DNA from 3 places in the Kitasatospora sp. NPDC048545 genome. Region 2 is predicted to be linked to each of the others. Evidence: riboswitches for the same ligand, from Rfam matches in the RefSeq annotation. Region 2 holds a riboswitch; each other region holds the start of a gene.
What was found. Region 2 has a riboswitch for thiamine pyrophosphate ahead of AB0D10_RS10000 (cytosine permease). Riboswitches for the same ligand answer to the same signal wherever they lie in the genome.
Positions count from the first base shown of each region.

Region 1 (3,837 bases), on a different contig from region 2:
AGGCGCGCGTCCGCCAGGCGAGCGCGCGGCGTGTCCGCCGCCATCAGATCAGCATCGCCTGGGCGCGGCGCTTGACCTCGGTGCCGCGGTTCTCGCGCAGCGCCTGGATCGGGCTGCCGGGCAGCGACGGGTCCTCGGTGAAGAGCCACTCCAGGATCTCCACGTCGTCGTACCCGCAGTCCCGCAGGACGGTCAGGGTGCCGGACAGGTGCTTGACCAGCCCGGGGCCGTCGATGAACGCCGCAGGGACCTGCAGCGACTTGTTCGGGCCCCGCCGGACGGCGATCAGGCCGCCGTTCTTGACCAGGTCACGCACCTCGGTGACCCGGACCCCCCACTGCTCCGAGATGTCGGGCAGGTACATCCACTCGGTGACCAGGGATTCAATCTTGCTTTCGATCTCACTCACGCCACCAGACTGCCACCTCCACGGCCCACCGCGCACCAGGCGCTACCCGGCGACGGCCGACTTCAGCGGCACCGCCGGGTCCGCCGCGCGGGCCGGATCCAGGGCCGTGCCGCGCTCGATCAGCTTCCGCCCCTGGGTGAGGTCGCGCGGCCGGTCCACCGTCAGCAGCGCACTCGGCACCCCGTCGCGCAGCCAGAGCACCGCCCACGAGGCGTCCTGCGGGCCGCCGCGCCACAGCGGCTCGTCGCCCTCGGCGTGCCGACCCGCGTACTGCACCATCCGCCCGAACTGCTCCGACCAGAAGTACGGCACCGGGTCGTACGGCGGTGCGTCCGTGCCGAGGACGGCGGCGGCCACCGCCTCGCCGGACTGCAGGGCATGATCCCAGTGCTGGACGGCCAGCCGGGCACCGGCCCGGGCCGAGGGGTAACTGACGCAGTCGCCGGCCGCGAAGACGCCGGGCAGGGAGGTGCGCAGCCGTGCGTCCACCACGACGGCGCCGGCGCCGTCCAGCTCGATCCCGGAACCCGCCAGCCACGCGGTCGCGGGCCGGGCGCCGACACCGACGACCACCTCGTCCGCGGGCAGGTGCGAGCCGTCCGCCAGCAGCACCGCGCCGGGCTCGACGGCGGCCACCCCGACCCCGCAGCGCAGGTCGACGCCGGCCTCGGCGTACCAGGCGGCCATCGCCGAGCCGACCTCGGTCGGCAGCGCGCCGGGCAGCGGCGCCGGGCCCGCCTCGACCACGGTCACCTCGCAGCCCGCCTCGCGGGCCGCGGTGGACACCTCGGCGCCGATCCAGCCCGCGCCGACCAGCACCAGCCGCAGACCGGGCCGCAGCAGCGCGCGCAGCGCCAGGGCGTCGTCCAGGGTGTGCAGCAGGTGCGCGCGCTCGGCGCCGGGCAGGGCCCGCGGGACGGCGCCGGTGGCGATCACCAGCGAGCCGTACGGGAGGTCGCCGTCGTCGGTGTGCAGCACGCCGGGGGCGAGGCCGGTGGCCCGGCGGCCGGCGAGCACCTCGACGCCGAGGTGCGCGTAGTCGACGTCCAGGGTGGTGCTGTCGCTCTTGCCGAGCAGCACGTCCTTGGAGAGCGGAGGCCGGTCGTACGGCGCGTGCGGCTCCTCGCCGACCAGCGTGATCCGCCCGCGCCAGCCGCCCTGCCGCAGTTTGAGGGCGCACTGCGCCCCGGCCAGCCCGGCCCCGACGACGACCACCCGATCCGTTCCGCTCAGCTCTGCCACGCCCGTCACTGTACTCAGCGCCGGGCTGCCGCCCGGGGGCCGTCCACCCTTCGTACGGCCCTTCGGCCCGGCCGGGCCCCGGCGTTATGGTGGGGGCACCATCGCGGGAGCCCGGCGAACCGGGCTGAGAGGCGGGCTGGCACGGCCCGCGACCGTCCGAACCTGATCCGGGTCATACCGGCGAAGGGAGAGGAGCAGCTTTGACACGCTTGCCATCAGGCGCCCACGCCGACGTCCTGGTGATCGGCGGAGGCATCATCGGCCTCGCCGTCGCCTGGCGGGCGGCGCAGCGCGGGCTGCGGACCCTCGTGGTCGACCCCGACCCCGGCGGCGGGGCGGCCAGGGTCGCGGCCGGGATGCTCGCCCCGGTCACCGAGCTCCAGTACGGCGAGGAGCCGCTGCTTCGCCTCGGCATGGCCTCCAACGAACGCTACGCGGCCTTCGCCGCCGAACTCACCGAGGCGAGCGGCGGCGCGGACACCGGCTACCGCGCCTGCGGCACGATCGCCGTCGCGCTGGACTCCGACGACCGCGAGGAACTGCGCGAACTGCACGCCTTCCACCGGCGGCTGGGCCTGGACTCGACGTGGCTGACCGGCCGGGAGGCCCGCAAGCTGGAGCCGATGCTCGCCCCCGGTGTGCGCGGCGGCCTGCACGTCGCGGACGACCACCAGGTGGACGGCCGGCGGATGCTCACCGCGCTGCTGCTCGCCGGGGAGCGCGCAGGCGTCACCGTCCGGCGCGCCGAGGCGGTGGAGCTGCTGGTCGAGGGCGGCCGCGCGGTCGGCGCCCGGCTGGGCACCGGGGAGCGGGTGACCGCCGACCGGGTCGTGCTCGCCGCCGGGCCGCACAGCCACCGGCTGGCCGGCCTGCCGGAGGGCGTGCTGCCCGCGGTCCGCCCGGTGAAGGGGCAGGTGCTGCGCCTGCGGATCCCCGCCGCCTACCGGCCGTTCCTCTCCCGCAACGTCCGTGCCGTGGTGCGCGGCGGGCACATCTACCTGGTGCCCCGGGCGAACGGCGAGCTGGTGATCGGCGCGACCACCGAGGAACAGGGCTACGACACCACGGTCACCGCCGGCGGGGTGTACGAACTCCTGCGCGACGCGCATGAGTTGGTCCCCGGCATCACCGAACTCCCGCTCGTGGAGACCTCGGCGGGCCTGCGCCCCGGCTCACCCGACAACGCGCCGCTGCTCGGCCCGACCGCGCTCCCCGGGCTGGTCGCCGCCACCGGCCACCACCGCAACGGCGTGCTGCTCGCCCCGGTGACCGCCGACGTGCTCGCCGAGTACCTGGCCACCGGCGAACTCCCGCCACTGGCACAGCCGTTCACCCCCACCCGGTTCTCCCCCGACCGCTCCACCACGAAGGCCCTGGCATGACCGAGACCACCCCCACCGACACCGCGCCGGCCGAGATCGCCCTGACCGTCAACGGCGAGCCCCGCGCGGTGGCCGCCACGACCACCCTCGCCGAGCTGGTCGCCACCGTGAGCCGCGCCAACACCGGCGTCGCCGCCGCCCTCAACGAGGCCGTGGTCCCCCGCAGTTCATGGCCCGGGACGCCGCTGAACGCGGGCGACCGGATCGAGATCCTCACCGCCGTCCAGGGAGGCTGAGATGGCCGACGACCTGCTGACCATCGCCGGGACGACCTTCTCCTCCCGGCTGATCATGGGCACCGGCGGCGCGCCGAGCCTGGAGGTCCTGGAGCGCGCGCTGCTCGCCTCCGGCACCGAGCTGACCACCGTCGCGATGCGCCGGGTCGACGCCGGCACCCAGGGATCCGTCCTGGACGTGCTCACCCGCAACGGCATCCGCGTCCTGCCCAACACGGCCGGCTGCTTCACCGCCGGCGAGGCCGTGCTGACGGCCCGGCTGGCCCGCGAGGCGCTCGGCACCGACTGGGTGAAGCTGGAGGTGATCGCCGACGAGCGGACCCTCCTGCCGGACCCGATCGAGCTGCTGGACGCCGCCGAGACCCTGGTCGACGACGGCTTCACGGTACTGCCGTACACCAACGACGACCCGGTGCTGGCCCGCAAGTTGGAGGACGTCGGCTGCGCCGCGATCATGCCGCTGGGTTCACCGATCGGCTCCGGCCTCGGCATCCGCAACCCGCACAACTTCCAGCTGATCGTGGAGAGCGCGAGCGTCCCGGTGATCCTGGACGCGGGCGCCGGCACC
Region 1 is NZ_JBEZIQ010000038.1:83,673-87,509, reverse strand. Features, by position in the region: gene thiE (thiamine phosphate synthase) at 1-44, opposite strand, end outside; gene AB0D10_RS30490 (Rv2175c family DNA-binding protein) at 44-409, opposite strand; gene AB0D10_RS30485 (FAD-dependent oxidoreductase) at 452-1,660, opposite strand; TPP riboswitch at 1,745-1,857, shown strand; gene thiO (glycine oxidase ThiO) at 1,852-3,033, shown strand; gene thiS (sulfur carrier protein ThiS) at 3,030-3,269, shown strand; gene AB0D10_RS30470 (thiazole synthase) at 3,271-3,837, shown strand, end outside.
Region 1: it holds a riboswitch for thiamine pyrophosphate, as region 2 does, so the genes downstream of both, thiO (glycine oxidase ThiO) here and AB0D10_RS10000 (cytosine permease) in region 2, are expected to answer to the same signal.

Region 2 (3,837 bases):
TCGGCGGTCACCCGCACGTCGCACTCCACCGCGTCGGCGCCCTCGTCGAGGGCGCGGCGGTAGGCCGCGAGGGTGTGTTCGGGCAGGGCGTGGGAGGAACCGCGGTGGGCGATCACCTGGACGGGCGGCGCGGTGCGCGCCGCCGCCGAGGACAGGTCTGGGCTGGTCACAGGGCCAACGATAGGCGGCGGAGGTGAAGCGGGGGCGAAGACGGCCCCAACCCGTGGGGCCGTCTGCGGGGTGCCGGGCGGTCGAACGGCCCGGCGGCCGGCGGTGCCGGGCCGCCGGGTGCCCGGGCCGCGGGGCGTCAGCGCGCCGCGCGGCGGGAGAGCGGGGTGAGCGCCCAGGTGACCAGGGCGGGCACCAGGAAGGCGAACAGCGAGGCGGACGTCCACTCCTGCGGGGTGAAGTGCAGCGCCTCCTGGGCGGAGGTCCAGAAGTCCGTCCACCAGCCGGCGACCTTGGTCGGCGCGATGAACTGGTAGACGGCGAAGCCCAGCACCCACGGCAGCAGCATCGTCCAGCGGGACGGCGCGTCCTCGGAGAGGTCCCAGCCGCGGCGTCCGGCGCCGAAGAAGAAGTCCACCGCCAGCACCGCCAGCAGCGGCACGAACACCGAGCCGATCAGCCCGAGGAAGTTGGCGTAGGTGTCGGTGAACGTGTCGATCTGCAGCGCCAGCACCGTGGTCAGCACGCCGATCCCGCCGCTCAGCACCCGGCGGTCCGCCTTCGGCAGCAGGTTCTGCACCGACATCGCGGTCGAGTACACGTTGGCGAAGGACTGGTCGGTCTCGCGCAGCACCAGGACCAGCAGGAACAGCCAGCCGGCCCAGACCCCGAGGAAGGAGTCGAAGATCTTGTCCGGGTCGCCGCCGGACTGCAGCAGCGCCATCAGGCCGAGCACGTAGCACCAGACCTGGGCGACCGTGTAGCCGGAGAAGCTGCCCCAGAACGCCGAGCGCGGGGTGCGCGAGTGCCGGGTGTAGTCGGCTGCCAGCGGGACGAAGGAGATCGACACCGCGATCATCGCGTCGGTCGCGCCGAGGAAGCCGTGCCAGTTGCCGGCGCCCGGGTCCGGCACGCCCAGGCGGCCCAGCTGGACGGTGAAGTACACCATCGCGACGGCGACCGCCCCGGCCACGAACCGGCGCAGCACCGCGATCGAGCCCAGCGGCCAGATGGTCAGCGCGGTGGTCAGCGCGCCCGCGAGCAGCACGAACAGCCAGCGGTAGCCGGTCGTGTGGGCGACGGTCTGGGCGCCCGCCGAGATCGTCAGCAGCTCGAACACGCCCCAGCCGACGCACTGCACGATGTTCAGCACCGTCGGCACGTACGACAGCCGGGTGCCGAACAGCCCGCGCAGGTTCGCCATCGCGGGGGCGCCGGTCCGGGCGCCGATCAGCGCGGCCACGCCGAGCATCGCGGTGCCGACCGCCGTGCCGACCGCGATCGCGGTCACCGCGGCGGCCAGCGAGAGTTCGCTGCCGGGGGCGCCGAGCACGGTGGCGGCGGTGGAGAAGCCGATCAGGCTGACGCCCAGATTCATCCAGAGCGCGAAGTGGTCCCGGAAGCGCAGCGTGCGCGGCGGCTCGGTGTCCAGGACCAGCGGCGCCTCGACCCGGCCGGCCCGGTCGGGGCGGTCCAGGACGGCGGTGGCCCCGGCCGACGGGTCGGGGGACTCCGCGGGGGCGGGGAAGCCCTCGGGCGCGGGCGCGCCCGACGAGGAGGATGGAGAAGCAGGCGGCATGGCCGATACTCCCTACGCCGGCATTACCCGGACAGGTTCCGGCGGTCAGCGCCCCCTCGAACGTCCGCCTCGCTCGCGTGGCGTACGGTCGACATGCGCACTCTCAGCCTGGTCGGTCCAAGCTCCCGCGTGTCAGTTTGGAGCGACAGGCTAACCGGCACGGGGGCGAACACCCAAGGCCAGGGCGTGCGCGGTCCGCATCGCGGGACGCCCGGCAGGGGGTGGGGAGCCCACGGCCGTCGGCACCGGCTAAGGATTCTTATGAGTTCTTCAGAGGGGTCCTTACGGCAATCGAATCGACAGTGCGAAAAACTATGGTCCTTGGTTCTGCCAGCTATGGAGGTCGTCCGTGAGCACCGAGCGCGAGGTTGGGCCCACCGGGCCGCAGGGGGAGCAGCCCGCCGGCCAGGGAGCGGCCGACGCCGTTTCCGACGGCCCCGCTCAGGGCGGGCACCAGTCGACCATGGCCTTCCGCCGGGTCCCCGAGGCCGCCGGGGACACCCCGGTCGACGCCCCGGCGGAAGGCGGGCACAAGCCGACCATGGCGTTCAGCCGGGTGCCCGAGCCCGAGGCGGCGCCCGCGGCCGAGGCCGCCCCGGTCGACGCCCCGGCGGAGGGCGGGCACAAGCCCACCGTCGCCTTCACCAAGGTCCCCGCGCCGGAGGCCCCGGCCGCGTCCGAGGCGCCCGCCGCGCCGGTCCCCGCCGTCGCCGAGCAGCCCGCCGTCGATCCGGTCACCGGGTACATCGACGCGCCACCGCCGGTCCTGCCGCCCGCCACCCCGGCCGCCGCGCCCGTGGCCCCGGCGCTGCCGCCGGCCGCCAACCCGTACGCCACCCCGACCCACGGCGTCCCCGCCGCCGGCGCGCACGACCCGTACGGTGCCGCCGCGCCCGCGCCGGGCACCCCGGCGGCACCCGGTGCGCCCGCCGCGCACGGCCACCACCCGTTCGGCGCAGGCCAGCCGCTCGGCGGCTGGGGACCGTCCCACGACGCCGCCTCCGGCGGCGCGGGCCACCCCGGCGGCCCGAACGGCCCGAACGGCCCGCTCGGCTACCCGGCCGAGTACCCCGGCGGCCCGAACGGCGGCGGCCCGCGCAGGAAGCGCGGCGGCCTGGTCGCCCTGATCGCGGCCGTCGCCCTGGTCGCCGGCGTGGCCGGCGGCGCGCTCGGCGTGACCGTGGCCGACCGCAACAGCCGCAGCACCTCCGCGGACGACCACCGCAGCACCACCGTCCAGGCCAGCGACACCCAGAAGAACGAGCCTGCCCCGGGCTCGATCGCCGCCATCGCGCAGAAGGCGCTGCCCAGCGTCGTCACCATCAAGGCGCAGGGCAACGGCGAGTCGGGCACCGGCACCGGCTTCGTCTTCGACACCGAGGGCCACATCCTCACCAACAACCACGTGGTCGCGCCGACCCTCAACGGCGGCAAACTGACCGTCAAGTTCGCCGACGGCACCTCGTACAACGCGTCGGTGCTGGGCCACGCCGAGGGCTACGACGTCGCCGTGGTCAAGATCGACAACCCGCCGAAGAGCAAGCTGGCCCCGCTGCCGCTGGCCGACTCCGACAAGGTCAACGTCGGCGACGCCACCGTCGCGATCGGCGCGCCGTACGGCCTGGAGTCCACCGTCACCAGCGGCATCATCAGCGCCAAGGACCGCCCGGTCGCCTCCGGCGACGAGACCGGCTCGCAGGCCTCGTACATGAACGCCCTGCAGACCGACGCCTCGATCAACCCCGGCAACTCCGGTGGCCCGCTGCTCGACTCCGGCGGCGCGGTGGTCGGCATCAACTCGGCGATCCAGTCCAACGCCTCCGCCAACGGCCGGGCCGGCAGCATCGGCCTGGGCTTCGCCATCCCGATCAACCAGGCCAAGTGGGTCGCGGACACCCTGATCAAGACCGGCAAGCCGGTCTACGCCAAGCTCGACGTGCTGCGCAACGACGACTACAAGGGCGACGGCGCGCAGATCCAGACCAAGGACATCCAGGGCCAGCCCGCCGTCACCCCCGGCGGCGCGGCCGACAAGGCCGGCCTCAAGCCGGGCGACGTCATCACCAAGCTCGGCGGCGTGCCGATCGAGA
Region 2 is NZ_JBEZIQ010000007.1:180,515-184,351, reverse strand. Features, by position in the region: gene AB0D10_RS10005 (glycerophosphodiester phosphodiesterase family protein) at 1-170, opposite strand, end outside; gene AB0D10_RS10000 (cytosine permease) at 308-1,747, opposite strand; TPP riboswitch at 1,740-1,886, opposite strand; gene AB0D10_RS09995 (trypsin-like peptidase domain-containing protein) at 2,097-3,837, shown strand, end outside.

Region 3 (3,837 bases), on a different contig from region 2:
GGCTCCGACGTCGACACGGTCCTGGACGGCCTGCTCACCGGCCGTCCCCGGAATCTCTCCCCGGAGCGGGGGCTCGCACTCGTCCGCGAGATCCTCGGGCTCCGACCCACACCCGAGAATCCGCCGACCGGATTCCACCTGCGCACCCGAACGTGCGCGGCGCTGCGCCGGACACCGCTTTCGGGGCCCAGCGCAGCGCCTCGGCACCTGCCGTCAGTCGGCCAGCGGGAGGTAGACCCGGTTGCCCTGGGCCTTGAACTCCTCGGACATGGCCTGCATGCCGGCCTCGGCCTCCGCGTCGTAGCCGGACGCCACGGCCGTCGCGCCGTCGCCGTGTTCGTCGCGGATCTTCTGGGAGATCTTCATCGAACAGAACTTCGGGCCGCACATGGAGCAGAAGTGGGCCGTCTTGGCGGGTTCGGCGGGGAGGGTCTCGTCGTGGAAGTCGCGGGCGGTCTCCGGGTCGAGGGCCAGGTTGAACTGGTCCTCCCAGCGGAACTCGAAGCGGGCGTCGGAGAGGGCGTCGTCCCACTCCTGGGCGCCGGGGTGGCCCTTGGCGAGGTCGGCGGCGTGGGCGGCGATCTTGTAGGTGATCACGCCGGTCTTGACGTCGTCGCGGTTGGGCAGGCCCAGGTGCTCCTTGGGCGTGACGTAGCAGAGCATCGCGGTGCCCCACCAGGCGATCATCGCGGCGCCGATGCCCGAGGTGATGTGGTCGTAGCCGGGGGCGACGTCGGTGGTCAGCGGGCCGAGGGTGTAGAACGGCGCCTCGTCGCAGATCTCCTTCTGGAGATCCATGTTCTCCTTGATCTTGTGCATCGGGACGTGGCCCGGGCCCTCGATCATCACCTGGACGTCGCGCTCGCGGGCGATCCGGCCGAGCTCGCCGAGGGTCTGCAGCTCGGCGAACTGCGCCTCGTCGTTGGCGTCGGCGATCGAGCCGGGGCGCAGGCCGTCACCGAGCGAGAAGGTGACGTCGTAGGAGGCGAGGATGTCGCAGAGTTCCTCGAAGTTGGTGTAGAGGAAGTTCTCCTGGTGGTGCGCCAGGCACCAGGCCGCCATGATCGACCCGCCGCGCGAGACGATGCCGGTCTTGCGGCGGGCGGTGAGCGGGACGTAGCGCAGCAGCACACCGGCGTGGACGGTCATGTAGTCGACGCCCTGCTCGCACTGCTCGACGATGGTGTCCCGGTAGACATCCCAGCTCAGCTCCTCGGCCTTGCCGTCGACCTTCTCCAGCGCCTGGTAGAGCGGCACGGTACCGATCGGCACGGGGGAGTTGCGCAGGATCCACTCGCGGGTGGTGTGGATGTTGCGGCCGGTGGAGAGGTCCATGACGGTGTCGGCACCCCAGCGGGTGGCCCAGGTCATCTTCTCCACCTCCTCCTCGATCGAGGAGGTGACGGCCGAGTTGCCGATGTTGGCGTTGATCTTCACCAGGAAGTTGGTGCCGATGACGGACGGCTCCACCTCCGGGTGGTTCACGTTCACCGGGATGACGGCCCGTCCGCGGGCCACCTCGGCGCGCACGAACTCGGGCTCCAGGCCCTCCCGCAGGGCCACGAACTCCATCTCCGGCGTCACCACGCCCCGCTTGGCGTAGGCGAGTTGGGTGACGGCCGTACCGCCGCGACCGCGCAGCGGGCGGCGCGGACGGCCGGGGAAGACGGCGTCCAGGTTGCGCAGGTTCCCGCCGCGCGGCGCGGTGTGCTTGATGCCGTCGTCCTCGGGGCGCGGCTCGCGGCCGTCGTACTCCTCGACGTCGCCGCGCTGGCGGATCCAGGGGTCGCGCAGCGCGGGCAGGCCGCGCCGCACGTCGGGCTCGTACGCCGGGTCGGTGTACGGGCCTGAGGTGTCGTACAGCGGGACGGACCTGCCGTTGGTGAGCCGCACCTCCCGGTACGGGACCCGCAGGTCGGGGCGGGATCCCTCGCGGTAGGCCTTGCTCCAGGCCGGCGTCGGGTAGCCGGTGCGCTCGCTGCTGGGGGCGCTCTGGGCAGACTGCGGCTGTGCGTCGAACGTGGTCATCTGACCTCTACTCCCTACGCCGGCATTACCCGGTCCAGGTTCCTGCGGTCGACGCAGCCGTCGGTCCGTCCGTCGACGTCCCGGTCAGCGCCCTCTCAGCCCGGTGCTCCGAGCTCCCGCGTCGCAGGCGGTGTTGCCTGCACATGACGCCCAACACGGTAGCGAGCCGATTGCCGCAGGTCCAGAGCGGGTCCACGGCCGGGTGACCGCCGGGTGACCGGCCGGGAACGGCCGAGGCCCGGCTCCCCGTGACGGGGACCGGGCCTCAGGGCGGCGATCGGGGAGGGCGTCAGCTCTTGGCGGCCTTCTTCACCAGGATCACCACGGCGGCCGCGATTCCGACGACCACGAGCAGCTTGAGCACGATGCTCAGCAGGGCACCGACCACGCCGAAGACGAAGGCGACGATGTTCCAGGCCAGCACCAGGACCAGCACCGGGATGACGATGTTGCGCACCCACGAGGGCAGCGACTTCCAGAGCTCAGCCATGTCCGTACCTCTTCTCCCCTCGGGTCGGCCGCCGTCCGGTGCCGCATCCCGCTTGCTTTCGATACTTCGATCGTACGGGGGCCCGAGTGCCGGAACGAGGGCCAACGGCCCGGAGAGAACCCCGAGATCACCCCGACCCCGACCCCCGGGAACACCCCCTGCGGGTCTACGGGGCGACCCCCTGGGAGACCCCCGCCGAACGGCCGGGGAAACGGCTGCGCCGCAGGTCAGACGGGCCAGCGCTCACCGCACCAGGCGGCGTCCCAGAACATCCACTCGTAGCGCGAGGTGGTCACGAAGTGCTCGACCACCTTGCGGCGCTCGACCGGGGAGAGCTCCTCGCCGAGCCGGTCGGTGAGCGCCAGCACCCGGCGGACCACGGACTGGAACGCCTCGTCGCCGTAGGTCGCGATCCACTTGGCGTAGAGCGGGTCGGGGGAGCCCTGGGCGAGCAGCGCCTCGCCGACCCGGGCGTAGATCCAGTAGCAGGGCAGCACCGCGCCGACCGCCTCGGCGAAGGAGCCGCCGTAGACGGTGGCCAGCAGGTAGCTGGTGTAGGCCCGGGTGGTGGGCAGCACCGGTTCGGCGGCGGCCTGCTCGGCGGTGCCGCCGAAGGCGGTCAGGAACTCGGCGTGCATGCCCTGCTCGGCGGCCAGCGCGCCGACCGCGTCGTCGGCGAAGGCCCGGACGTCCTCCTCGCCGGGCGCCTTGGCGGCGCAGACGGCGAGGGCGCGGGCGTAGTCGCGCAGGTAGTGCGAGTCCTGGACGACGAAGTGGCGGAAGACCTCGCGCGGCAGGGTGCCGTCGGTGAGGCCGGCGAGGAAGGGGTGGGCGAGGATCTCGGCGTAGACCGGCTCGATGGCCGCCCAGAGTTCTTCGGTGAGGCTGCGGGTCATGCGGACGACCCTAGGCTCAGTCCTCCGGCGGCGAGAACACCACCAGCACCCGCAGTTCCTCGGTGACGTGGTGGAACCGGTGCGGGGTGCCGGCCGGGACGTACACCACCGTGCCGCGCCCGACCGTCGCGGTCTCGGCGCCGACCGTCAACTCGGCCCGGCCGCTGATCACCTGGTAGATCTCGTCCTGCTCGTGCGCGGTCTGCGGGTCGGTGTCACCGGGGGAGAGCGCGTAGAGCCCGGCGGACATCCGCGGTTCGCGCAGGAACCTCAGGTACGCGCCGTCGTTGGCCGCCCGCTCGGCGTCCAGTTCGTCCAGCCGGAACAGCTTCACCGCCGCCGTCCTCCCCTCGTCGTCCACCTCCGGGACCAGGGGCATTCAACACCAACCCGCCGTGTGGTGGTTCCGCCGGGACGGTGTTG
Region 3 is NZ_JBEZIQ010000022.1:87,836-91,672, forward strand. Features, by position in the region: gene thiC (phosphomethylpyrimidine synthase ThiC) at 214-2,028, opposite strand; TPP riboswitch at 2,023-2,158, opposite strand; gene AB0D10_RS21750 (DUF5326 family protein) at 2,318-2,518, opposite strand; gene tenA (thiaminase II) at 2,746-3,414, opposite strand; gene AB0D10_RS21760 (cupin domain-containing protein) at 3,431-3,748, opposite strand.
Region 3: it holds a riboswitch for thiamine pyrophosphate, as region 2 does, so the genes downstream of both, thiC (phosphomethylpyrimidine synthase ThiC) here and AB0D10_RS10000 (cytosine permease) in region 2, are expected to answer to the same signal.